4 regions of the Sphingobium sp. WCS2017Hpa-17 genome follow, and region 3 is predicted to be linked to each of the others. Evidence: predicted binding sites of a transcription regulator. Region 3 holds the regulator's gene; each other region holds the start of a gene.
What was found. The regulator LexA, encoded in region 3, represses DNA repair genes until DNA is damaged. The targets are predictions, from matches to a motif close to GTTCCNCNCTTGTTCT.
Positions count from the first base shown of each region.

Region 1: a site for LexA is predicted at 3,678-3,693, ahead of RQH62_RS17470 (MmcB family DNA repair protein). Genes of this name have one in related genera too.
Region 2: a site for LexA is predicted at 3,220-3,235, ahead of recA (recombinase RecA). Genes of this name have one in related genera too.
Region 4: a site for LexA is predicted at 2,611-2,626, ahead of RQH62_RS14695 (protein ImuA). Genes of this name have one in related genera too.

Region 1 covers NZ_JAVTIV010000014.1:63,060-69,047, reverse strand. Annotated here, with positions in the region: gene dnaQ (DNA polymerase III subunit epsilon) at 1-622, shown strand, start outside; gene hpf (ribosome hibernation-promoting factor, HPF/YfiA family) at 695-1,285, shown strand; gene RQH62_RS17490 (PTS sugar transporter subunit IIA) at 1,476-1,943, shown strand; gene RQH62_RS17485 (PaaI family thioesterase) at 1,903-2,427, shown strand; gene RQH62_RS17480 (DUF1491 family protein) at 2,417-2,758, shown strand; gene RQH62_RS17475 (cell wall hydrolase) at 2,933-3,595, shown strand; gene RQH62_RS17470 (MmcB family DNA repair protein) at 3,705-4,199, shown strand; gene RQH62_RS17465 (hypothetical protein) at 4,227-4,622, shown strand; gene RQH62_RS17460 (ankyrin repeat domain-containing protein) at 4,827-5,438, opposite strand; gene RQH62_RS17455 (SCO family protein) at 5,479-5,988, shown strand, end outside.
Region 2 covers NZ_JAVTIV010000005.1:114,250-120,237, forward strand. Annotated here, with positions in the region: gene RQH62_RS10445 (translocation/assembly module TamB domain-containing protein) at 1-327, shown strand, start outside; gene RQH62_RS10450 (hypothetical protein) at 344-790, opposite strand; gene RQH62_RS10455 (transglutaminase family protein) at 830-1,624, opposite strand; gene recA (recombinase RecA) at 2,073-3,146, opposite strand; gene RQH62_RS10465 (response regulator) at 3,270-3,626, opposite strand; gene RQH62_RS10470 (ATP-binding protein) at 3,726-5,988, opposite strand, start outside.
Region 3 covers NZ_JAVTIV010000018.1:34,248-40,235, forward strand. Annotated here, with positions in the region: gene trpD (anthranilate phosphoribosyltransferase) at 1-618, shown strand, start outside; gene trpC (indole-3-glycerol phosphate synthase TrpC) at 615-1,406, shown strand; gene moaC (cyclic pyranopterin monophosphate synthase MoaC) at 1,403-1,876, shown strand; gene glp (gephyrin-like molybdotransferase Glp) at 1,873-3,051, shown strand; gene lexA (transcriptional repressor LexA) at 3,121-3,801, shown strand; gene RQH62_RS19345 (ComEC/Rec2 family competence protein) at 3,798-5,933, opposite strand; gene gltX (glutamate--tRNA ligase) at 5,983-5,988, shown strand, end outside.
Region 4 covers NZ_JAVTIV010000010.1:354-6,341, reverse strand. Annotated here, with positions in the region: gene RQH62_RS14705 (error-prone DNA polymerase) at 1-79, opposite strand, end outside; gene RQH62_RS14700 (DUF6504 family protein) at 79-1,785, opposite strand; gene RQH62_RS14695 (protein ImuA) at 1,814-2,584, opposite strand; gene RQH62_RS14690 (membrane-bound PQQ-dependent dehydrogenase, glucose/quinate/shikimate family) at 3,391-5,787, opposite strand.

The DNA of each region.
Region 1 (5,988 bases), on a different contig from region 3:
CGGCTGTATCGAACTGATCAATCGCGTACCCAGCGGCCGGACCTTCCACGCTTATTATCATCCCGAACGGGATATGCCGGCAGCCGCCTATAATGTGCATGGCCTGTCGGCGGAATTCCTAGCCAAGCATCCCGTCTTTGCCAAGGGCGCGGCCGAGCTGCTGGAATTTCTGGAGGACAGCCCGCTGGTTGCGCATAATGCGCGGTTCGACTTCGGATTCCTCAATCACGAACTCAAGCTGTGCGGCCTGCCCGACATATCGATGGATCGCATGATCGATACCGTCGCGATCGCGCGGACGCTGCATCCCGGCGCCAAGCATAGCCTGGATGCGCTCTGCACCCGCTACGGCATCGACCGCAGCCATCGCGTCAAGCATGGCGCGCTGCTCGACGCGGAATTGCTGGCGCAACTCTATATCGAACTGACCGGCGGCCGGCAGATCGGCCTGGGTCTGGCACAGGAGGAAGACAAAGAGATCGTCGGGGTGGAACTGACGGCATCAGCCGTGGTTCGCCCTGTTCGTCCCGCGCGGGTCTTTGAGGCCAGCGCGGCGGAGCTGGAGCGGCATGCAGCGTTCGTCGCGACGCTGAAAGAGCCGCTCTGGCACCAGGAGGCATAGACCGCACTGGCCTATGCCCTCCATGCCCACCGGATGCCTTTCCAGCATCCGGCAAAAATAAGGAGAAGGCATATGGATATTCGTGTTTCCGGACATCAGGTCGAAACGGGCGAGGCGCTCAAGGAGCATGTCGCCGAACGACTGGAGGCGATGGCCGAGAAATATTTTTCCCGCACGCTTTCCGCCCAGGTGACCTTTCGCAAGGCGCCGCACGGGGCCTTCCACTGCGACATCGTCTGCCATGTGATGACCGGCCTGATTCTGAAGGGCGCCGGCGAGGCGCAGGAGGCGCATCCCGCCTTCGATCAGGCAGCGACGAAGATCGAGCGACAACTGGTGCGCTATATGCGCCGGCTGAAGGACCGGCATGGCCAGGCGGTCGCGGCCGAGGCGCAGCGGGTCAACAGCCTCGATGATATCGACGGCGCGGGCTATACCATCTTCGCCGGCCAGGGCGAGGAAGAGGAGGAAGCCGCCGATGCGCCGCTGATCGTGGCGGAAACGCGGGTCGATATCCCGGAGGCCAGCGTGTCGGACGCGGTGATGATGCTGGATCTGCGCAACACCAATGCGCTGCTGTTCCTCAATGCCGGCACGGCCGCCTATAACATGGTCTATCGTCGCCATGACGGGACGATCGGTTGGGTCGAACCGCGCGGCTGACGCCGTTCGTGGCGGCGAGGCGTGGCCTTGCCGCCCATGCCGGGGTAGCGGCTGGGTCGCGCCGTTACGCCACTCCGGTTCCCGGCCGCCTGTTGACCTGATGGTGCAGGCGGCTTATGGGGCCGGGCTTTGATAGCCCGAGGAAAAGCGCGAATTTTCGCCCGCGCGGCTCGGCCGTTTCGGATTGACCATGGTTAACTTCAACGACATCGTTTCTGCCGAGGCGCTCGCCACGGGTCTGTCGGCGAACGGCAAGAAGGCGCTCTTCCAGAAGATCGCCACCCTCGCCGCCTGCGCCTATGATCTGGATGCGGACGAAGTGGGCGACGCTCTGTTCGAGCGCGAGCGGCTGGGATCGACCGGCTTTGGCGGCGGCGTCGCCATTCCCCATGCCAAGATTGCCGGCCTTGCCCGCATGTGCGGTGTGGTCGTGCTGCTGGACCCGGCGGTGCCGTTCGACGCGGTGGACGACGCGCCGGTCGACGTCGTCTTTGCCCTGCTGTCGCCGGTCGACAGCGGTGCCGAGCATCTCAAGACGCTGGCGCGTGTATCGCGTTACCTGCGCGATGAGAGTCAGGTGATCCGCCTGCGCGGCGCGCAATCGACGGAAGCGCTGCATGCGCTGCTGGCGGGCGGCGGGGCGCGTGACGCTGCCTGAATCCGGGCCTGACACCGATCCTTCGGCGATGAGCGGCGAGGCGGCACATTTCCGCGCGCTGGAAAATCTCTATCGCTCCGCGCCGATCAACCGGCTGTTCCGGTCGGAACTGACGATCAGCGAACCGGGCCGGTCGGTGATCGACTTCGATGTCGATGAAAGCCAGTTTCATGCCGCCGGCGCGGTGCACGGCACCGTCTATTTCAAGATGCTGGACGATGCGGCCTTCTATGCCGCCAACAGCCTGGTCAGCGACCGTTTCCTGCTGACCACCGCCTTCAACCTGCTTTTCACCCGGCCGATCGGTCCCGGTCGAATCCGGGCCGAGGGGCGCTGGATCAGCGGCAAGCGCCGGGTTTATGTCGCCGAAGCGAGCCTGATCGACGCCGATGGCGAGGAGGTCGGGCGCGGCACGGGCACCTTCATGCGCTCCCAATTCCCGCTTTCTTCGTTGCCAGGCTATGGGCCGGGCCATGGCCGCTGACGCGCGGCTCACCAGCGTCATGCTGGTGGGTGCGCTCAGGCGACGGGTGGGCGCTGCCGGCGGCTTTGCCACCATCCTGTGCAAAGGCGACGAGATCAGCGGCGTGATTCTGATCCAGACGCTTGAAAAAGGGCAGTTTTCGGGTCTTTTCGAGCGGGTTTCGAACTTTGACGGCGGTCATGCGTTATTGCGCTGTGGTCCGTCCCCCGATGAGGGGATGGAGGCTCTGGACGCCTATCTGGCGCGGCGGCGCAGGTCGGACCCCGACCTGTGGGTCGTGGAACTCGACGTCGCGGAAGCGGAACGGTTTGCCGTGGAAACACTCTGCTGATCGTTGACACATCGTCATGGTTTCGGCACAGGCCCCCGACGCCAACGCGCAGGTTGCCGAATTCGCCCAACGGGGGGCGGGGCCGGTAAACACGCAGACGGGGGGCGGCCGAACGTCAGAGAATATGGGTTAAAACGACGTTTCCGGCCAAGAACCGCATGATTTTGAGCCGTAATGAGTTTTCGTCTGAAAGCTGCCCTGGTTGCAGCCTTTGCCCTGTCCGCCGCCGCTGCGGTCACGGCTTCCGATATGTCGATCGCCGGTGAGTCGGTCGCTTCGGTTACCTCTCTTCCGCAGGCTTTCCCTGCCACAGCTTCGACCGGCACCCAGTCTGCCGTCGTTTTTTCCGCGCCGCACGAAGTTGCGCAGCCGCTGGATTCGGCCAACAAGGCCAACGCATTTTCCACCGATACCGACGCGCAGGCCACCAGCCTCGCTGCTCTGGTCGACGCCCAAGGCGCACCCGAGGAGCTGGACGGCGACATGAAGTGCCTCGCCGGTGCGGTTTATTTCGAATCCAAGGGCGAAAGCCTGGAAGGCCAGCTGGCCGTCGCGCGCGTGATCATCAATCGCGCCAAGTCCGGCCGGTTTGCCGACAGCCTGTGCGGCGTCGTGTACCAGCCCAGCCAGTTCAGCTTCGTGCGCGGTGGCGGCATGCCCCCGGTCCGCACCGAAAGCCGCAGCTGGCGCGAAGCCGTCGCCATCGCCCAGATCGCGGCGAACGACAGCTGGGACAGCCGCGCGGAAGGCGCGCTCTTCTTCCACGCCCGCCGCGTTTCGCCGGGCTGGGGCAAGGCCCGTCTGGCGTCGATCGACAATCATATTTTCTATCGTTGAAGATAAAGCGCGCGGCGCGCGCCTTATCGCGCTGGCGAAACTTTCAGGCCGGTTCGGTTCATCCGAATCGGCCTTTTCATTTGTTCCTGTCCTGTTCTAAGGTGCGGCCATGAGTAGCGCCCCGATTGACCCCTGTTCCCCCCTGACCGACGGCACCGCACTGGCGGTGGCGCGGGGGACTTTGCGGCTGTTTTTCCGCCATGACATGAGCGGAATCCTGGAAGTGCCGCTGCCCAACGGGCGCCGGGCGGACATCATGGCGATCGACGGGGCCGGGCGGCTGACCATCGTAGAGATCAAGTGCAGCAAGGCCGATCTGCTGGGCGACATGAAGTGGCCCGACTATTTCGACTATTGCGACCGCTATTATTGGGCGGTGCCGGCCGGGTTCGACCTGACCCTGTTCGACAGCGAGGCGCTGTGGCCGACGCGGACGGGCCTGATCGTCGCCGACCAATATGATGCCGAACTGGTGCGCCCTGCCCCGGTCGAGCCGCTGGCGGCGGCAAGGCGCAAGGCGGAGACGCTGCGCTTCGCCCGGCGTGCCGCACGACGGTTGACGGCATTGAGCGACCCGGACCATGCTGCGGAGATCGGCTGGTAGGGCCAGCTACAGGCAGCGGGAAACGGGATGCGATCCCATCTGGAATTTCGATCCGGGGCGTTATGTGATCCGCCCGGCACGGCACTGCGCGGCGAATTGCTGGCGCGGCAACTGGTGATCGGCCTGCCCGCGCAGGGCTATCGCATAAAGAAGGCGGTGGCCGAGGATTGGGGCTGGTGCGTGGCGGTGGACAATCCCGGCTTTGCGCTCTGGATCGGTTGCGGCGCGCTGGCGGCCTATGATGACGGACATCTGTGTTTCATCCACCCGTCGAAACCGCGCGTGTGGAGCTGGCTGGGCCGGGTCGATGCCAGCGAGACGGTGGAGCGGCTGGCGAGCGCGCTGGAAAGCTGCATCCTGCGCAGCGGCGTCGCTCATCATCTGCGCTGGTGGAGCGAGGATGAGGTGAAGGCAGGGCGCTAAATTGTATGAGCCAGCGACTAATTTAGGGAGCTGGCTATGCCCTTTTTAATAATCGTCATGCTGAACTTGTTTCAGCATCCATTTCTCCCCTTAGACGAACGGTGCGTGGAGGCTCGATGAATCCTGAAACAAGTTTAGGATGACGTTGCTTATATATGGATATTGCGCGCTATTCTGACCCTAAAAACTGGGGATATGAAAGGCTCAGAACACCGGACCCTGAACCGGACCCTTGGGCGCGGCGGTGGTTTTGGCGGCGTCCAGCGCTTCGGTCAGGCCGGGGGTGCGACCGTCGCGTTCGGCATAGTCGCGGGCGGACATGCCGGCGATGGTGTCGCGCTTGTCGGGGCTGGCGCCTTGCGCCACCAGCAGGCGGACGATGCCGATATCGCGCAGCTGCACCGCGCGGATCAGCGGGGTTTCACCGCTGCCATTCACCTTGTCGACCTGTGCCTTGTAGCTGAGCAGCGTGCGCACGCCTTCCTCGAACCGGCCCTGCACCGCATCCATCAGCGGGGTATTGCCGTCATTGTCGGTCAGGTTGGGGTTGGCGCCCTTCGACAGCAGGAAGCTCAGCCAGGTGGCGTCGCGCCGGGCGACGATGAAGTGCAGCGCATTTTCGCCGGTGGACACATCGCGGCTGTTGATGACGGTGGAGCCGGGCTTCTGGATCAGGTCGGTGACCTTCTGCCCATCCTTGTCCTTCACCGCCTTCAGAAAATTATAATTATCCGAAAACTGGGCCTGCGCCGGTGCGGGCGTCAGCAGCGCCATGGAGATCAACCCCAGGAAAGCGGAAAGGATCTTGCTCTTCATTATACGCCCCGTTGCATTGCAAATCATGTCCTAGCAGGGCATGGCTGGCCATGCCATGAACAAAGACGCCGCCATCGCCGCCCTGCCTTATCTGGCGCTTCCCTTCCTTGCCCTGCTGGCTGCCTGCAATATGGGGGCTGGCGGTAACGCATCAAGCGGGGAGAGCGAACAGGGCGAATTGATCGGCGCGCGGATCGGTGCGCCCTTCACCCTGACCAATCAGGACGGCAAGCCGACCAGTTGGGACCAGTTCAAGGGCCAGTATCGGCTGGTCTATTTCGGCTATACCTATTGCCCGGACGTCTGCCCGGTCGACCTGCAACGGATCATGCAGGCTTTCGCCAAGTTCGAGAAGGCCAGGCCGGCGCTGGCCGCCAAGGTGCAGCCGATGCTGATCAGCGTCGATCCGGAGCGGGATACGCCGGCGGTGCTCAAAACCTATGTCGCCGCCTTCCACCCGCGCCTCATCGGTCTGACCGGCACGAAAGAACAGATCGCGAAGGTGGCCAAGGATTTCGTGGTGATCTATAATCCCGAAAAGGGCACGGAA
Region 2 (5,988 bases), on a different contig from region 3:
TCGCCGATGCAGGCGGTACAGCTTGCGGCAGCGCTCAATGGCCTGCGCGGTGGCAGCGGCGGCTTGAACCCGATGGGCAAGTTGCAGGGCGCGTCGGGGCTTGACCGGATCGGTATCGTCGGCGGCGACGAGACGACCGGACGCGGCACGTCACTGGCAGTCGGTCAGCATATCTCCAACAATATCTATGTGGAGGTGATCACCGATTCGAAGGGCTTCACCGCCACCCAGCTGGAGATCGCGCTGTCCAAGACGTTGAGCCTGTTGTCGAAGACCGGCACCAATGCCGGATCCTCGGCGAACCTGCGTTATTCGAAGGACTATTGAGGCGGGAGGAAGAGAATCAGTCCTCTTCCTCCACCCAGAAGGTGAAGGCGTGGTCGCGATCGAAACCGATCAGGCCGCAGTCGAAGGTTGCCGAGCTAAGGGCAGTCCATTCCATGCTGCCATCGGCGTCAGCCGACCACAGGCCGTTGGCGACGAAGTTACGGTTCGATCCAAGGGCGTTGAGGGCAAGTGCGGCGCTCTTGAAGTCATCTGAGCGGGGAGCGCGAAAGCCGTAAGCCAGACCGACTGTCCCGGCGACCGCCAGCACATATGCAACCTGCTGAAAATTCAGTGTCAGCAAACCGGGCGGCACGAAGGGGTCGTGGCGGGCGGTGGGATAGCCAATATGCGCGGCGATAGCGCGAGGAACGCTATCCGCCGGGCCATCGGGTCGGGGACCGATCCACCACCGTGCATCGCAATGGGCAGCATATAGGCGGAACAGGCTTTCGAGCATTTCCATGATGCCAACCAAGCATAGTCGCGCGCCGACAACCAGCCGCTATGCCAGATCGTCGACGACTCGGGTGACGCTGATCGACTGGGCGTTCATGGTTGCGCCGCCGAAAATGGTCATGAAGGCAATGTCGGTGGCGTCTCGACCGACGGCGATCCGGACCATGGTTTCGACCGGGGCGAGGCCGGTGGCATCGACCAGATGCCAGGCCCCGTCGAGCCAGACTTCGACCACGGCGTGGAAGTCCGGCGGATCGAGATCGAGGGCGTAGACCGACACGAGCCGGGCGGGAATGTCGCGCGAACGGATGAGTGCGGCGGTCAGATGGGCATAGTCGCGGCAGACGCCCTGCTGCGCGACGAAAGTGTCGGCGGCGGTGGTGGTGATGTTGGAACTGCCCGGCACATAGACGAGATTGTCATGCACCCAGTCAACCAGTGCCTGCACCAGCGCGCCGCCCTCAAGATCGGCGAAATGGCCGCTGACGAAGCTACCGAAACGGTCGGCTTCGCAATAGCGGCTGGGCCAGATGAAGGGGAGAACATCTTCCGGGAGGCTGGGCAACGGGCTTTTGGGCAGGCTGCTGATGGAGACAGGCAGGCGGTCTATCTCCACCGTCGCGCGATAGGTGCTGAGCATGCGGCCGGTGCCGGTACGCGTCCAGGTGCGGCGACCGATGCCGCTGCCGCCGACCTTGTTGGTCAACGGGCCGGCATTGTCAATGATGTGCGATTGGGTGACAACCCGCTGGTCGGGCACGGCCGCCGCCTCCACAGCCAGCAGCACATCGGTCGGTTCGGCAAATTGATAGTCGAGTATCGCTTCGATCGCGACGCGCATCTTTATATGTCCGGATGTCAGAGGGGGCGGCCGAATCGGGCTGCTACATGCAGCATCGTGGGGCCGCAGGCGGCGCGCAAGAGCCGGTTGGAGCGAGGCGTGGAATCTGCCTGCCGACCAGAGCCTTGCATGACTTTCAGCAGGGCCCTTCGACAGGTTCAGGGCGAACGGATCAAGAGTATGACGCCATATTGAGAAGCCGCGGCGGCGTTCATGCCGCCCCTTAGCGAAGTAGGATTACCTACGCTTAACTTCGCACATTTCACGCAGAATCAGACATTTTGTTGCGTCATCCTGATCCTATCGGAAAGTCGCTCCCTCCCCGCCATCAACGGTAAAAGGCCCGCTGCGTGGGAGACGCAGCGGGCCTTTTCGGTGCGTGATGCGCAAGGCGGGCGGGGGCCATGGGGTACGTTCCGGCTGATCCGGCCGGACGCTCCGTCAGGGCTTATTCGCCATCATCCTCCGCATCGGGTCCGGTCATCATGCCTTCGGCGACTTCATCGGTCTTGCCACGAATCGCCTGTTCCAGCTTGTCCGCCAGTTCGGGATGTTCGCGCAGATAGGTTTTGGCATTTTCACGCCCCTGCCCGATACGGATCGAGTCGTAGGAGAACCAGGCGCCCGATTTCTCGACCAGGCCGGCCTTCACGCCGATGTCGAGCATTTCGCCGATCTTGGAAATGCCTTCGCCATACATGATGTCGAATTCGACCTGCTTGAAGGGCGGGGCGACCTTATTCTTCACCACCTTCACGCGGGTCGCGTTGCCGACGATATCGTCGCGATCCTTGATCTGGCCAGTGCGGCGAATGTCGAGGCGGACCGAAGCGTAGAATTTGAGCGCATTGCCGCCGGTCGTGGTTTCCGGATTGCCGTACATCACGCCGATCTTCATGCGTACCTGGTTGATGAAGATCACCATACATTTGGAGCGCGAGATCGAGCCGGTCAGCTTGCGCAGGGCTTGCGACATGAGGCGGGCCTGAAGGCCGACATGGCTGTCGCCCATTTCGCCTTCGATTTCCGCACGGGGCACCAGCGCCGCAACGGAGTCGATCACGAGAATGTCGATGGCGTTGGAGCGGACCAGCGTATCGACGATTTCCAGCGCCTGCTCGCCGGTATCCGGCTGCGACACGATCAGTTCGTCGATATCGACGCCCAGCTTCTTGGCATAGGCCGGGTCGAGCGCATGTTCGGCGTCCACGAAGGCAGCGGTGCCGCCCGCCTTTTGCGCTTCGGCGATGGCGTGCAGCGTCAGCGTGGTCTTGCCCGAGCTTTCCGGGCCATAGATTTCGATGATCCGCCCCTTGGGCAGGCCGCCGATGCCGAGCGCGATGTCGAGGCCGATGGAGCCGGTGGAGATGGATTCAATCTCCAGCTTCTCCCGGCTGCCCAGCTTCATCGCCGAGCCTTTACCGAAGGCGCGGTCGATCTGTGCGAGCGCCGCGTCCAATGCTTTCTGTCTGTCCATGTTTCCCGTCTTCTTGGAATCGATGAGTGAGAGCAGTGCAGTCATCGGCCAGTCCTCTGTCAAGCGGAACGCATGGGCTCCGTGCGTCTGACCGATGATGTATCCCGTTTGTTCCACGAGAACAAGAGGGGAACGGAAATTTCCTATCCTGTTCCTGCTATCCTGTTTTTATCCGCCCAATATTTTACCCAGCGCGCGTTCGACCGCGCCGATGGTGAAGGGTTTGGGCAAGGTCGGGCGATCCGCATGCGCGGCCGGCAGGTCATCAGCCATGCCGCCGGTGGCGAAGATGAAGGGAATGTCCTGCTGGGCCAATATGTCGGCGACGGGCCAGCTTTTTTCACCCTGCAAATTGCAATCGACCAGCGCCGCGTCGAACCCGCCCGCGCTGGCCAGAGCACAGGCTTCGTCGACCGAAGCAGCGAGGCCGTGCAGGCGATAGCCCAGCGCGTCGAGATAATCCTCCAGCATCATGCCGATCATCGCCTCGTCCTCGACGATCAATATGCTTCTGGCGTCCGACATGCTGCTGTGTCCCCTGTTCTTCTGGCCCTTTGATGCAGCCGAATCGCTACCGCATCACGGCGGCATTGCCCAGCATATTCACCTTGATCCAGCGCAGGCCTATTCCGCCGCCGATGCACTCGCCAGCGCGTCACGCGCCGCCTCGGCTAGCTGGTTCACCGAGAAGGGCTTGGGCAGGAAGGCGACATTGGCGATATCGATCGACTTGCGCAGCTGTTCCTCCGCATAGCCCGACATGAACAGCACCGGCAGGTTGGGATGGGTGCGGCGGGCCTGCGCCACCATGGCGGGGCCATCCATATTGGGCATGACCACGTCGGAGATCAGAAGGTCGATCTTTTCGGCGCCGTTCAAGACCTCCAGCCCCTGCTCGCCGTCATTGGCGGTCAGCACCTTATAGCCTTGCCGGGTCAGCGCCCGTTCGGCGACGGCGCGGACCATATCCTCATCCTCCACCAGCAGCACCGTGCCAGTGCCCCAGGTTTCGGCGCGCGGGGCCGATGCCTTGGGCGCGGCCGGCTGTTCGACGTCGATGCCGCTATGGACAGGCAGGTAGATGACGAAGCTGGCGCCGCGGCCCAGTTCGGATTCGGCGAAGATATAGCCGCCCGACTGTTTCACGATGCCGTAGACGGTGGAGAGGCCAAGGCCGGTGCCCTTGCCCAGTTCCTTGGTGGTGAAGAAGGGTTCGAAGATCTTCGCGAGGATATCCGGCGGGATGCCGAGGCCAGTGTCGGACACGCGCAGCGCGGTATAGTCGCCGGCGGGCAAAATCTGCTGGCGCATTTCCCGCACCTTGATGGCAGGGACGGCATAGGTCTGGATATTGACGGTGCCGCCTTCCGGCATGGCGTCGCGGGCATTGACCGCGAGGTTGACAATCACCTGTTCCAGCTGGCCCGGATCGGCCCGGATCGCGCCCAGATTGCGGCCATGGGTGACGTCCAGCTTCACATTTTCGCCCAGCAGGCGCTTCAGGAGTGTGGAGACGTCGGCGACGATGTCGGGCAGTTGCAGGATTTGCGGGCGCAACGTCTGCTGGCGCGAGAAGGCGAGCAGCTGGCGGGTGAGGCCGGCGGCGCGATTGCTGTTCGACTTGACCTGCTGAATATCGTCATAGTCGCTGTCGCCGGGCGTATGGCGCATCAGCATCAGGTCGCAATGGCCGATGATCGCGGTCAGGATATTGTTGAAGTCATGCGCGACGCCGCCGGCCAGCTGGCCGATGGCCTGCATCTTGGTCGCCTGCGCCACCTGTCGCTTGAGATTGCTCTCCTCGCTATTGTCCTTGAGGCTGAGCAGCACCGCCGCTTCGCCAAGGCCGCGCACGCCGGCCAGCGACAGCGCGATCGGATCGTCGGGATTGTCGCGCATGCGCACGGCGATATCGCCCGACATTTGCGGACCGACGGCAAAGCGGCGCACCGCGTCGGCGACGGCCGCCTGATCTTCCCGTACGACGAGGTCGCCGGGGTAGCTGGGCTTTTCGCCATCGCGCAGGCCGGCGACGCGGGCGAAGGCATTGTTGAGGAAGAGGACGCGGCCGTCCCGGTCCGCCATGGCGAGGCCGAAGGGCAGCAGCGACAGCAGGGTTTCGATATAGGAGAGCGCCGAGGTGCCGCCGCCGCCCGAAGGCTCGTCGATCAGCAGGAGCAGCATCGGGCCGTCCTGCATCGACGCCTGCGATCCGTTGGGCTGGGCGGCGCGCTTCAGGGGCACCTGAAGCAGGCGCAACGGCAGGCCACCCTGCTCTTCGCGCGCCAGGAACAGCCGGCCCTTGTCATCCACCCGCATATGGGCAGCAAAATCCCGGCCGCTGATATTGGCGTCGATGCGCCCCGCGGCCCGCAGCAGGAAGGCGCCATTGGCCGCGCGGATGCGGCCTTCGCCGCCGATCATTACCGCCATGATGCCCGCTTCGCCCAGTTGCCGACCGGCTTCCCCGGTCAGGAAGCGGTTGACGTCGTCCAGTGCGCTCGGCTGGCGCACCGGGGTAAAGCGCCAGAGCAGATAATCTTCTGACCGGCCGGTGCGGGCAATGTCGATGTCGAGGCGGAGCGCGCCCTGGGTGAAGCCCTCCACCTTCGCCTCGCCATCGCGCCAGGCGGCACGGGCGGCTTTGGCCAGCGTATCGGCCAGCGCTTCGTCGGCGGTGACGGCGGGCGGGGTCGGATAGCCGGGAAACCATTCGCCGAACAGATCGCTGGCGCAGACGAGGCGGCCGGCCCGGTCGGTGACGGCGATCGCCATGCTGGACGCATCGGCAGCGGCGCGGGCGACGGTCCAGTCGGGCGTGGCTTCGCGATCGGATATCTGGGGCGGATAAAGATGCTGGTACCAGGTCAGCAGCGCGGCGGCGGTG
Region 3 (5,988 bases):
CTCGACAAGGCCGCCGCCACAGCCGAAGCTACCCTTGCCGATCTCGGCATCTGCTTCCTCTTCGCGCAGAATTATCACCCGGCGCTCAAGCGACTCGGCCCGATCCGCAAGGCGATCGGTGAACGCACCATCTTCAACCTGATGGGGCCGCTCGCCAATCCGGCTGGCGTCCGCCGCCAGTTGGTCGGCATCGCCCGCCCCGCCTATGTTCCGATCTATGCCGAGGCGCTGGCCGAACTGGGCGTCGACCGGGCGATGATCATCTCTGGCGACGAAGGGCTGGACGAACTGTCCCTCGCTGGCGGTAACGACATGGCCGAAGTGAAGGGCCATGACCTCATCGCCATGCACCGCCTGACCGCCGCAGATCTCGGCCTCTCCACCCATCCGGTCGAGGCGATCCGCGGTGGCGACGCCTCCCATAATGCCGCCGCCCTGCGCGCCCTGCTTCAGGGCGAAGCCGGTCCCTACCGCGACGCCGTGCTGCTCAACGCCGCCGCCGCCCTTGTCGTGGCCGACGCCGTATCCGACCTTCGTGAGGGTGTGGAGGAAGCCGCCGAAACCATCGACCGTGGCCTTGCCAACGCCCTGCTCAATTGCTGGATTGCCTACCAATGACCAACAAGCTGATCGAAATCTGCGATTTCAAGCGTGAGGATGTCGTCCGCCGCAAGGCCGCGACCAGCATCGCCACACTCCACGCCCGCGCCAGCGAGCAGACCCCGCCGCGCGGCTTTCGCAAAGCGCTGGACGATGCTGCCCGCGCCGGCTTCGGCCTGATCGCGGAGGTGAAGAAGGCCAGCCCGTCCAAGGGGCTGATCCGCGCCGATTTCGATCCCCCCGCCCATGCGCAGGCCTATGCCGCCGGCGGCGCGGCCTGCCTGTCGGTGCTGACCGATGAACCTTATTTTCAGGGCCATGACGATTATCTGATGGCCGCCCGCTCCGCCTGCGCTCTGCCGGTATTGCGCAAGGATTTCCTTGTCGATCCCTGGCAGGTGCTGGAAAGCCGCGCGCTGGGCGCCGACGCCATCCTCATCATCGTCGCAGCGCTGGACGACGGCCAGATGCAGGAAATCGAGGACGCCGCGCTTGGCCTCGGCATGGACGCCCTGATCGAGGTGCATGACGAAGCCGAACTGGAGCGCGCGCTCAAACTCCGCTCGCGCCTGATCGGCGTCAACAATCGCGACCTGCGCGACTTCTCGGTCGACTTCGCCCGCACCTATGAACTGGTGGGCAAGGCCCCCGAAGGCTGCACCTTCGTTGCCGAAAGCGGCCTTGGCAGCCATGCCGACCTCACCGCCATGGCCGACCATGGCGTGCGCTGTTTCCTGGTCGGCGAAACGCTGATGCGACAGGCCGATGTGGAGGCCGCCACTCGCAACCTGCTGACCGGGGCATGACCGGCCTCACCCATCTGGACGAAGACGGCGCAGCGCGCATGGTCGATGTCGGGACCAAGGCGGTGACAGCGCGCGAAGCCGTCGCCTCCGGTCGCATCGACATGAGCATCGAAGCCGCCAAGGCGATCGCCGATGGATTGATCAAGAAAGGCGATGTCCTTGCGGTGGCGCGGGTCGCGGGCATCATGGCGGCCAAGAAGACCGCCGATCTCATCCCGCTCTGCCACCCGATCGCGCTCAGCGCCGTGACGGTCGATTTCGATTTGGATCCCAGCGGCGTCACCGTGACCGCCACCGCCCGCACCGCCGGCCAGACTGGCGTGGAGATGGAAGCGCTGACCGCTGCTTCGGTGGCGCTGCTCACCATCTACGACATGGCCAAGGCGCTGGACAAGGCGATGGTCATCGGCGCGGTCCAGTTGGAAGCCAAGAGTGGCGGCAAATCCGGCGACTGGCGCCGCCTCCCATGAGCCTGCTGCCGGTCGCAGAGGCGCAGGCCCGCCTGTTCGCGCTGGCCGACCGGCTGCCGGTTGAAACCGTGCCCATTGCTAACGCCGTCGGCCGCTGGCTGGCGCAGGATCTGACCGCGCAGCGGGACCAGCCTTGGGCGGACCTTTCGGCCATGGACGGCTATGCCGTGTGCGCCGCCGAAATGCCCGGCCCCTGGCGCGTCACCGCCGAAAGCGCGGCCGGCACCGGCATCCAGCGGCCGCTTGCCCCCGGCGAGGCCAGCCGCATCTTCACCGGCGCCCCGCTCCCCCCCGGCACCGACGCGATACTGATCCAGGAAAATGCGACCCGCGACGGCGATCATCTGACCGCCAGCGCCGATCCGCTGACGCCCGGCCGTCATGTCCGCCCGACCGCGTCAGACTTTGCGAAGGACGCGATCCTGCTGGAGGCAGGCAGCCGCCTCGGCCCCGCCCAGATCGCGCTGGCCGTGCTGGGCGGCCATGGCACCGTGCCGGTCGCCCGTCGCCCCCGAATTGCGATCCTGTCCACCGGCAATGAACTGGTCGCGCCGGGTGCACCGACGCCGGCGGGCCTGCTGCCCTCCTCCAATGCGCCGATGCTGGCGGCCCTGCTCGCCGCGCTGCCCTGCGACATCATCGACCTCGGCATCGTACCGGACGACCTCGACGCCATGGTCGCCGCTCTGGAGCGCGCCGGGGATGCCGACATCATCGTTTCGACCGGCGGCGCTTCGGTGGGCGATCACGACCTTGTTCGCCCCGCTTTCGTGAAGGCCGGCGGCACGCTCGATTTCTGGAAGATCCGGATGCGACCGGGCAAGCCGTTGATGGCCGGACGGCTCGGCGACAGCCTGTTCCTCGGCCTGCCCGGCAATCCCGTCTCCGCCTTCGTCACGGCGACTCTCTTCCTGCTCCCCCTCGTCCGTCATATCAGCGGCGCGCGCGATCCCTTGCCGCTGACGACCGACGCGCCACTCTCCTCCCCCCTGCCGCAGACCGGCGATCGCGACGATTATCTGCGGGCCTGGCGGGCGCCTGACGGGATCGTCTCCGTCACCTCGCAGGACAGCGCCGCAACCGCCGCCATGGCCAGGGCTGACTGCCTGATCCTGCGCCCGGCCGGATCGCTGCCAGCCGAACCCGGAACACGGGTCACCATCCTGCCGCTATGACATGCAGGACGCTTGACTAAGCCCGATCTGTTTCCTATGCGTTCCTCATACGTTCCACGGAGGACCGCGATGTTGACGCCCAAGCAGCAGGAATTGCTGAGCTTCATTCAGACCCGATTGGACGAGGGCGGCGTGTCGCCTTCGTTCGAGGAAATGAAGGACGCACTCGACCTGCGCTCCAAGTCGGGCATCCATCGCCTGATCAATGCGCTGGAAGAACGCGGCTTCATCCGCCGCCTGCCCAATCGCGCCCGCGCATTGGAAGTGCTCAAATTACCCGACGCCATGCATCGCGCGCCCACGCCGATCGTGCCGGCCAAGCCTAAGCTGGTGACGTCCGCGCCCATCCTGCCGATCGCGGCCAATGACGTGATCGAAATCCCGATGCACGGCCGGATCGCCGCCGGCGTCCCGATCGAGGCGATGGAAGGGCAAACGATGCTCTCCGTGCCTGCCGCGCTGCTCGGCGCAGGCGATCATTATGCGCTGGAAGTGTCGGGCGATTCGATGATGGAGGCCGGCATTCTCGACGGCGACTTCGCGCTGATCCAGCGCACCGATGTCGCCCGCGAAGGCCAGATCGTCGTCGCCCTGATCGACGAGGCGGAAGCCACGCTCAAATATTTCCGCCGGGAAGGCAGCCGGGTACGACTGGACCCGGCCAACAGCGCCTATGAGCCGCAAATCTACGATCCCCGGCAGGTCCGCATTCAGGGCAAGCTGGCCGGGCTGCTGCGCCGCTACAATTAAGGTGCAGTCGCTCGCGGTCGGGGCCGTGGGCGACTGATCCACGGGTGAGCATCGCCGGGCTGATGGACGGTGTGAACTTCGCCCTGTTCCAGACCGATCGACAGACCGCCGGTGCGCGCCAGCAGCCGGCGGTCGATCTTCATCCAGCGCGGACGGCACCAGCGTGGCAGGCCGCGATCGCTGACGACGATATCCGCCGCGGCGCAATCTCGCGCAAAGTCATGCCGGGCGATCAGCACATCACTGCGCGTGAACAGCAACCGCCAGTTGCGTCCTTTGCCATCCTTCAAGCGGACAGCGCAGAGATCCACGGAGCAGCGCGCCGCCGGCAAGTCGGCAATCGCCGCCAGTTCGCCATCATAGCCCGCACTTTCGGACAGGACATCGCGCACATAATCGCCCGCCCGATCGCGCAATATCGCCATCCCCTTTTCCGTCCGCACCGCCACATGGCGCCCGTCTCCGGTCACCAAAATGTCGGGTGGCGATGCAGCAAAGGTCACCGCCACAGCCATCAGGACGGGTGGCAGCCCCAGCCAGCGCCAACGCGTTCGCCACAGCAGGCACCAAAGCAGGCCGATCATCGCAATACCGAACAAGCCCATCCCCATGGTCGGCGCCAGCAGGCTAGCCATCGGACTGGCCGCGACTCCATGGGCCAACAACAGCAGGAGGTTCAGCGCCTGCTCGGTCAGCCACCAGGCCGGTGCTCCCAGCCCCACCAAGTCCAGCAATAACGCCAGCGCCTCCAGCGGCATCACGACGAAGGTCGTCAGCGGAATGGCTATCAGATTGGCGAAGGCACCCAGCAGTCCCGCCTTATGAAAATGGAACAAAGCTATCGGCATCAAAACCAGTTCGACCGCGATCCCCGTCGCGAGCATCACCGTCAGATTGCGGCCCAGCTTGCGCGCCCATGCTTCATCCCGCGCGGCAGCAAAGGTCCGGAAACGGTGATGTTCCGCCAACGCCACCAGTGCGGTCACCGCCGCGAAACTCATCTGGAAGCTTGGCCCCGCCAGCGCCTCGGGCCAAAATAATAGCACGACCAGAGCCCCGGTCGCCACCAATCGAAGCGTCACCGCGTCCCGCCCCATCGCCAGTCCGCCCAGCACCAGCAGCGCCGCGACGCAGGACCGCACGGTCGGCACCTCCGCCCCGGTCAGCAATGTATAACCGATCCCGGCCATCGCGCCGCCCGCCGCCGCGATCAGCATCAACGGCCAGCCCAGCGCTGCCCGCTGGCTGAGCGCCATCACCCGCATCAACAGGAAAATCACTGCACCGATCAGCGCCGTCACATGCAACCCGCTGATCGACAACAGATGCGCCAGCCCGCTGCGCCGCATCGCCTCGGCATCCGCTTCGGGAATCGCGCCCTGATCTCCGGTGGCGAGCGCCGCTGCGATCCCCTCCGCCGGGCCATCGACCTGCGCCAATATATGGCCAAATAATCGTGCGCGCAGCGGTGGCCCCGCCGTCGATGGCGTAAGCATTTCGATTGGCTTCAATGCCTTTCCGGTCGCGCCGATGCCCTGAAAATAGGCGCGCGCGGCAAAATCATAGCCACCCGGCACGCTCGGCGGCGCAGGCGGCATCAACCGCACCCTAAAGCGAATCCGCGCGCCCTCCCCCAAGCCCACCGGCATATCCGCATCGGCGATATTGATCCGGACCACCGCCGGCAGGTCCGGCGCGTCCACCGGCCGCAGCATGACCCGCACCATCGCCTGCGCCGGCACCGGCCGCACCGCCCTCACATCGCCCGTCATCTGCACGAAGCGCGCCCGCGCCAATGGTGGTTGCCCCACCAATACCGCCTTACCCCACACCAAAAGGCATCCCATGCAAGCCAATATTGCGCCAACAACAAGCATGCGCCACAGTCGCCCGCCATCTGGCAGCATCACGCCCAGACAGGCCAGCGCCAGCGCACCACAGCAAAAGGCCAGCCACGCCATGGCATGGGGCAGGATGAACCAGGCCGTAATCCCGCCGCCCAGCGCGATCGGCACCCAAAGGCCGATCTGTTCGCGCTCCCATTCCAGCCAGCTTTCAATCGCTTCCAGCCCGCTTCGGGACAGCGCCGCCAGCCTCCAACCAAGGGAGGTTTGTCGTGGCTCAAAAGCCATGCTAGGGGGCGTCGCATCCATGGGTCAGCTAAGGCGAATGTCGAAGAATATGACG
Region 4 (5,988 bases), on a different contig from region 3:
CGAACAACTGCTCGGGCGAGGAGGCCCCGCGCAGGAAGGAGAAATGGCTGATGACCTGCAGTTCGACATAGCGGGCCATCAGCCGAAAATCCCGTGCATGAACCAGCTGAGATTTCCGGTTTGCTCGTCGACCCCGTCTCCGCGCCGGAAAAGCCAGAAGCGCGCGCCGTCTTGCGCTTCGACCCGGAAATAATCGCGCACGGCCCACATCTCGCGGGCACTCCTCCACCACTCGCCATGAATCCGTTCAGGACCATCGCCTGCCACGACGCGATAGTCGGTGCGGCGCCAGGTGAAGCGCCGGGGTGGATGGTCAGGCAGGAGCGCCACGACATTGACCAGCAGTTCGGGTCGCCCAAGCATCCGCACCGGGCGTTTCCACTGCGGCCATCCAGCGGGTCTCTCCAGCGGTCCGATCCGCCCGACAGCGCGTTCGGGCACATCGCTCTCGCGCGACGAGAGGCGAAAGGGCGTGTCGGGATCGATCCGGCCGGCAAGCTGGTCGATGACCGGTGCCAGATCAACCGGCCGATTGCCGACGGCAAAGCCGCTATTGATCGCCTCGGCGCCAAGGTCCTCGATGCGAGGCGCGACAAGCGACATGGCCTCGATGCCGAGGCCCGGATCGATCCGTTCGACCCGCATGCCGAGCATGCGCTTGAGATGCCTGGCGTCCCGGGTCGCGCGCGCCGTGCCGATCGCGATCCGCTGCTCGCTCCCGTCAACGATCTGGCAGGCGAGGATTGCGGTTCGAAGGCCGGCGCCACGGGCCAGTAGCTGGGCAGCCATATCGTCCACCAGATCGCCGATCACCTGGTTGATGGCGTCGGCCGTGCCGATCGGTTCGAGCATGCGGCGCTCGGCACGCGGCGCGGTGAAAGGGACCACCGCGATGATTGGCTCGGGCCTGACGCCGCGCGCCTGGTCGAGCCGCTCGACGGTCGAAAGCCCCAGACGTCGCGCCAGCGGGCCGCGCGGCATGGGGTAGAGATCGGCGATCCGCTCGATCCCGAAGCGCGCCGCCGAGACGAGTGCCGGCGGCTCGAGGCGCAGCGCGGCAAGCGGCAAGGACGCGATGGCCTGCGTCTCGGCGCCGGTCGGCAGAAGGCTGATCGTCTCGCCGCCATAGCGCGCGAGCGCATGGGCAGCGCCCGGCGTGCCAGCAACGCAGATGCTGGCGGTCATGCCCAGGCGCTGGAGGAAGCGCAGCAGGCGGCGACAGAAGCGTTCCTCGCCGCCGAACAGGTGCGTGGTCCCCGTGAGGTCGAGCCAGAGCCCGTCCTCTCCAGCGACGCTGGCCGTCGGGGTCCAGTGCGCCACGGCATGAAGCGCCAGCCGGTCGAGCCAGGCGCGGTCGGCGTCGGGCTGCGCGTCATGCACGTCGAGATCGGTGACGAGCGCGCGCGCATGGGCAGCTGCCATGCCTGGACGCAGGCCAAGGTCCAGCGCCACGGGGCAGGCGGCGGTCACGATATCACGCTGTCCGGTCCTGGCGATGATTATGGTGGGCCGCCCCCATAGTTCCGCCCAGCTGAGGCCAGGACGCGCCGCGGCTGCGTTGCCGCCATCATCGGCGCGCAGCGTCCGGAAGGGATGCTCGGCATGTTCGCTGCGTCTGCCCATCTCGCGCATTGTCGGGCGCTGGTGGGCCGGAAGCGCGTCGATCTCGGTCTGGCTCGGTCGGCTGCCAAGCGCGCCATCGCGGGCCCAGCGCGCGCCCGGACGCCAGCCGCCGCCCCTTGGGACAGAGCAGGCGCCGGGATTGTCGTCGACTGGCGCAGGCAAGCGTTGCGCGAGGCTGAAGGCGCCAGACTCAGGCGGCCTGGATAGCCGCTCCGCCCATCGCAACCGCTCGATTGGGAGCTGCGGCAGGTAGAGCGAGGCGACCCGTATCATCGCACGCCTCCAGTTCGAGAGAGAAGGGATTGCCATTTCGCTGCCGGACAAGCTCGACCAGCCAGCGCGCACGCCCGACGCCGGGATGGGGGAGGGGTGCCGACGGCGCGCAGCCGATGCGCCAGCGGGTCATCGCCGACGAGAGGCCGCTTAGGGGGCAACGCCCAAGCCGGCGATGACGCCGATAGAGGAGGACGGGCCTGCCGCCATCCGATGCCGCAAGCTGCAGCCGACGGGTCGCGGTCTGGTCGGCCGCCTTCACTTCGGCGATCACGCAGGCGAAGCTGCCATCGCGTAGCGCGTCCTCGGCCATGGCCAGGACGATACTGTCCTTCTTGCCCTGAGCGTAGACGATAGTGTCCGGGGCGATGCCGGCTTGCTCGAGGCCAGGCGCGTAGAGATCGAATTGGCTCGCAGTCCAGAATATGTCCGAACCCCGGCGGCTCGCAAATCTGGCAGCGATGCCTGCTGCAAACAGGGTTGCCGCTGCGTCATCGTTAAGGGTCGGTGAAGCGGCAGCGACTTCGTGCAGTCCTGCACCATCGAGCCCATATCCAGCCAGCCGATCGTCCAGTTCCGCTATATCGAAGGCGAGCACAGGCCCGCGCGCGGGCCGCGCACGGCCAAGCTCCGCACGAAGCGCGGCAAGATCGTCGGCGCGAGGCCGATCGGCAAGGGCAGAGACCATGGGCATGGGAATAGGACGACTCAAATGTTCTCTATATGTTCCTTTCAATCATGGCTTTGGTCAAGGACCGCTTGGACAAATGATGCGCTAAACGCTGTGCTGATCCGGGACTCCACATTTAAAGCCATAGCTTCCAAGAGGTTGGTGACGCCTTCTGCGATTCTGCGCGAAGAATGGGGATGGCGACCACGAGAAGCGGACCAACGCCGGTAGCATGCAGCGCCCTCATATCCCGGCCCGGCGGAATGTCGAGCGCATTAAGCCGGGCAATGAAACAATCGCGGGCCGACGCGTTGATCAGGTCATAAGCATCTGCGCGGATCAACCAAGAGATATATATGAGCTAAAAGAGAAGGAAGCCCACCCGTAATCCCTCATCGACTGATAGTGCGGCATTTGGGAAATATTCATGTGATTTTTAGGATCCACGATTACTGCCATTCATCATGACTGATATCTTCGTGATGGGAATATAATCGCAGTCGAAACAAAGCAGGATATGACATGATGCTGCCGCAGTATCGGCTTCCTTGCATTGATCTGGAAGGTCGGATCGCTCTGCTGTCGCAACTAGTGGTTCTTCGCACTGGCGGGCGGCATTTGGAAGAATATGCCTCCTTTAGTCCCGTTCGGTCGAAAAATTTTACAGGCGACTCGCTCGATATGCATGGTTCACGATGTGATCCGGTGCGGTGTCTCCCCATGGCCACGGGCTTGGAGGCAAAAAAAGACCCGGCGAACCAAAGCTCGCTGGGTCAATTCCTTCACATCCCGTACGCTACGGAAATGTCAATCGGCTTGGCTCGTTAGGGCAGCGCATAGGCAATCACATAATCGCCGCGGCCGCTCTTATTGCCCGTTCGGGTCAGACCGCCAGCCGTTACGACGATGAACTGCTTCCCGTTCTTGTCGGTATAGCTTATGGGCGCGGCCTGGCTGCCCACTGGCAGACGTGCCTTCCACACTTCCTTGCCGTTCCGGTTATCGAAGGCGCGCAGATACAGATCAAGCGTGCCCGAGAAGAAGGTGAGGCCGCCACCTGTGACCAGAGGGCCACCCATGGTTGGCATCCCCAGTTGAACCGGGATACCCGTGGCCATGCCGGGCGCGTCGGCGATGGTGCCAGCAGGAACCTGCCACTTGATCTTGCCGGACTTGAGATCAATGGCCGTCATCGATCCATAGGGCGGCTTGAAGCACGGCGTTCCGATCGGTGAGAAGAACATCGACCGTTCGACGCCATAAGGCGTTCCGACCTGTTCGGAATATTCCCCTTCCGAAGTCGGTTTGAGGTTCGACTTCTTGGCCCACTCGCGATCAACGAACCGCGCCCACTGGGCCATGCGGATGTCATTGACGTAAAGCGTGCCGGTCCGCTCGTCGATGGCGCCGCCACCCCAGTTGAAGCCGCCATAATAGCCGGGATAGATCAATGTCCGGTCAAAGCCGACCGGCGTGAACTCGCCTTCATAACGCATCCTCTTGAACTCGATCCTGCAGAGCAACTGATCGAAGATCGTGCCGCCCCACATATCGCTTTCAAGTAGTCGGTCCGTTCCAACCGAAATGGCGGAATAGGGCTGGGTCGGGGCGAGATACTGCCCCTTGGGTGCACCGTTTTGCGGCACCTTGCGATAGGTTACGGGCACGACCGGTTTGCCGTTGCGGCGATCAAGCACGAAAACCTGGCCGCGTTTGGTCAGGCCGACGACGACCGGCGTCGAGCCGCCCTTGCCGTCGGGCATGTCGTACAGGATCGGCTGGGCCGCGACGTCATAGTCATAGAGGTCATGATTGACGGTACGGAAGCTCCAGCGGACATTGCCGGTCTTCACGTCCAGCGCGACGATGGAGTCGTTGAACTCATCGGACGCCGGATGGCGATTGCCGCCCCAGAAATCAGGCGTCTGATTGCCCGTCGGGATATAGATCAGGCCGAGCTTTGCATCGAACGAGGCCGTGCCCCAGAAGTTTGGCGTTTCAGGCTGATACATGCCGCCAGGAGGCGGCGCGCCCTTATTGTTGGGATTGGCAGGATCCCAAGCCCAGGCCAGCGCGCCGGTACGAACATTGAAGCCGCGAACAACGCCGGATGGTTCGCCGGTTTTGAGATTGTCATTGATCTTGCCGCCGACGACAACGATGTCGCCAGCCACCAGAGGCGCTGAGGTGGGATAGTAGGAGCCCTTGGCGGTTGGTCCCATGCCTTCGAGCAGGTTGACTGAACCATGTTCCCCACCAAAGGCGGGGCAGACCTTGCCGGTGGAGGCGTCGAGCGTAATAAGCCGGGCATCGATCGTCGTCAGGACGATCCGTGTCTGACACGCATCGCTGGAATTGGCGGTCGGCGTTTCAGCATAGCCGATACCACGGCAGCGCTGCCAGGTTTCGGTATGAGCCTTGGGATCGAAGGTCCAGCGCTGCTGGCCTGTCGACGCATCTACCGCAGCGACCTTGCTGAATGGCGTACAAACGAACAGCGTATCGCCTACCTTGATGGGCGTGCCCTGGAATTCAGCGGAATCGAATGCGATGTCTCCCGTATGGTAAGTCCAGGCGACCTTGAGATTTTTCACATTATCCGGCGTGATCTGACCGATCGAAGCATAATGGGTGCCTTGCGTACCATTGCCCCACTGGCGCCAGTCCTGGTTAGGCTGCGTCGACGCAAGGCCAATCTCTTCCGGAGTGCCGGTAGGCGAAATCGTGGGATGGATGACGAACATGCCGCCGATCATTGCGATCATGATGCCACCCAGTCCGAGGCTGGCGACCATGACGTTCGTACGGCTCACCAGCGCCTGACCGCGTCCCTTAAGCTGTGGAGCCAAGAGCACGCTGACAAGGGCGATCCCCAGAAACACCATAAGGCGTGAGAAGGAAGGCCAGAAGTCGAAGCCGACTTCGTAGACATTCCAGCACAACGCCGCTGCCAGAAGCCCCAAGCTGACCCACGTCGCCATCAGGTTCCGCCGACACAAAAGAATGCCGGCAACGACCATGGCCGCGCCGGCGAGCAGGAAGAATGGTGAACCGCCCAAGGTTACGAGCCAGCCGCCACCGATGGCGAGTGAAGCACCCATGAGAGTTCCAATCACCCCGACGATAGCCGGGATGTAAGTGACAAGTTTTCGCATGCGTACTCCGCTCGACCGCTTAGCCACGAGGTGGCTTTTTTTATGAATGGCGCTGCGCGTAAACAAAAGCGGATGGTGAGCGCAATCGCCACGGCAGGAATGCGAAAGAGAAGTAGATTCTCCAATTTAGAGAATATGAGCGCAGCCCGACTGCAGCTCCAGCTACGTCGAAAAATGCTAGCTCCATGGCCGCAATGTCCAAGATCATAACTTCACTGCCCGGAACCGGACCGTAGCGAATGTCAAAGCCTCGACCTTTCTGACTGG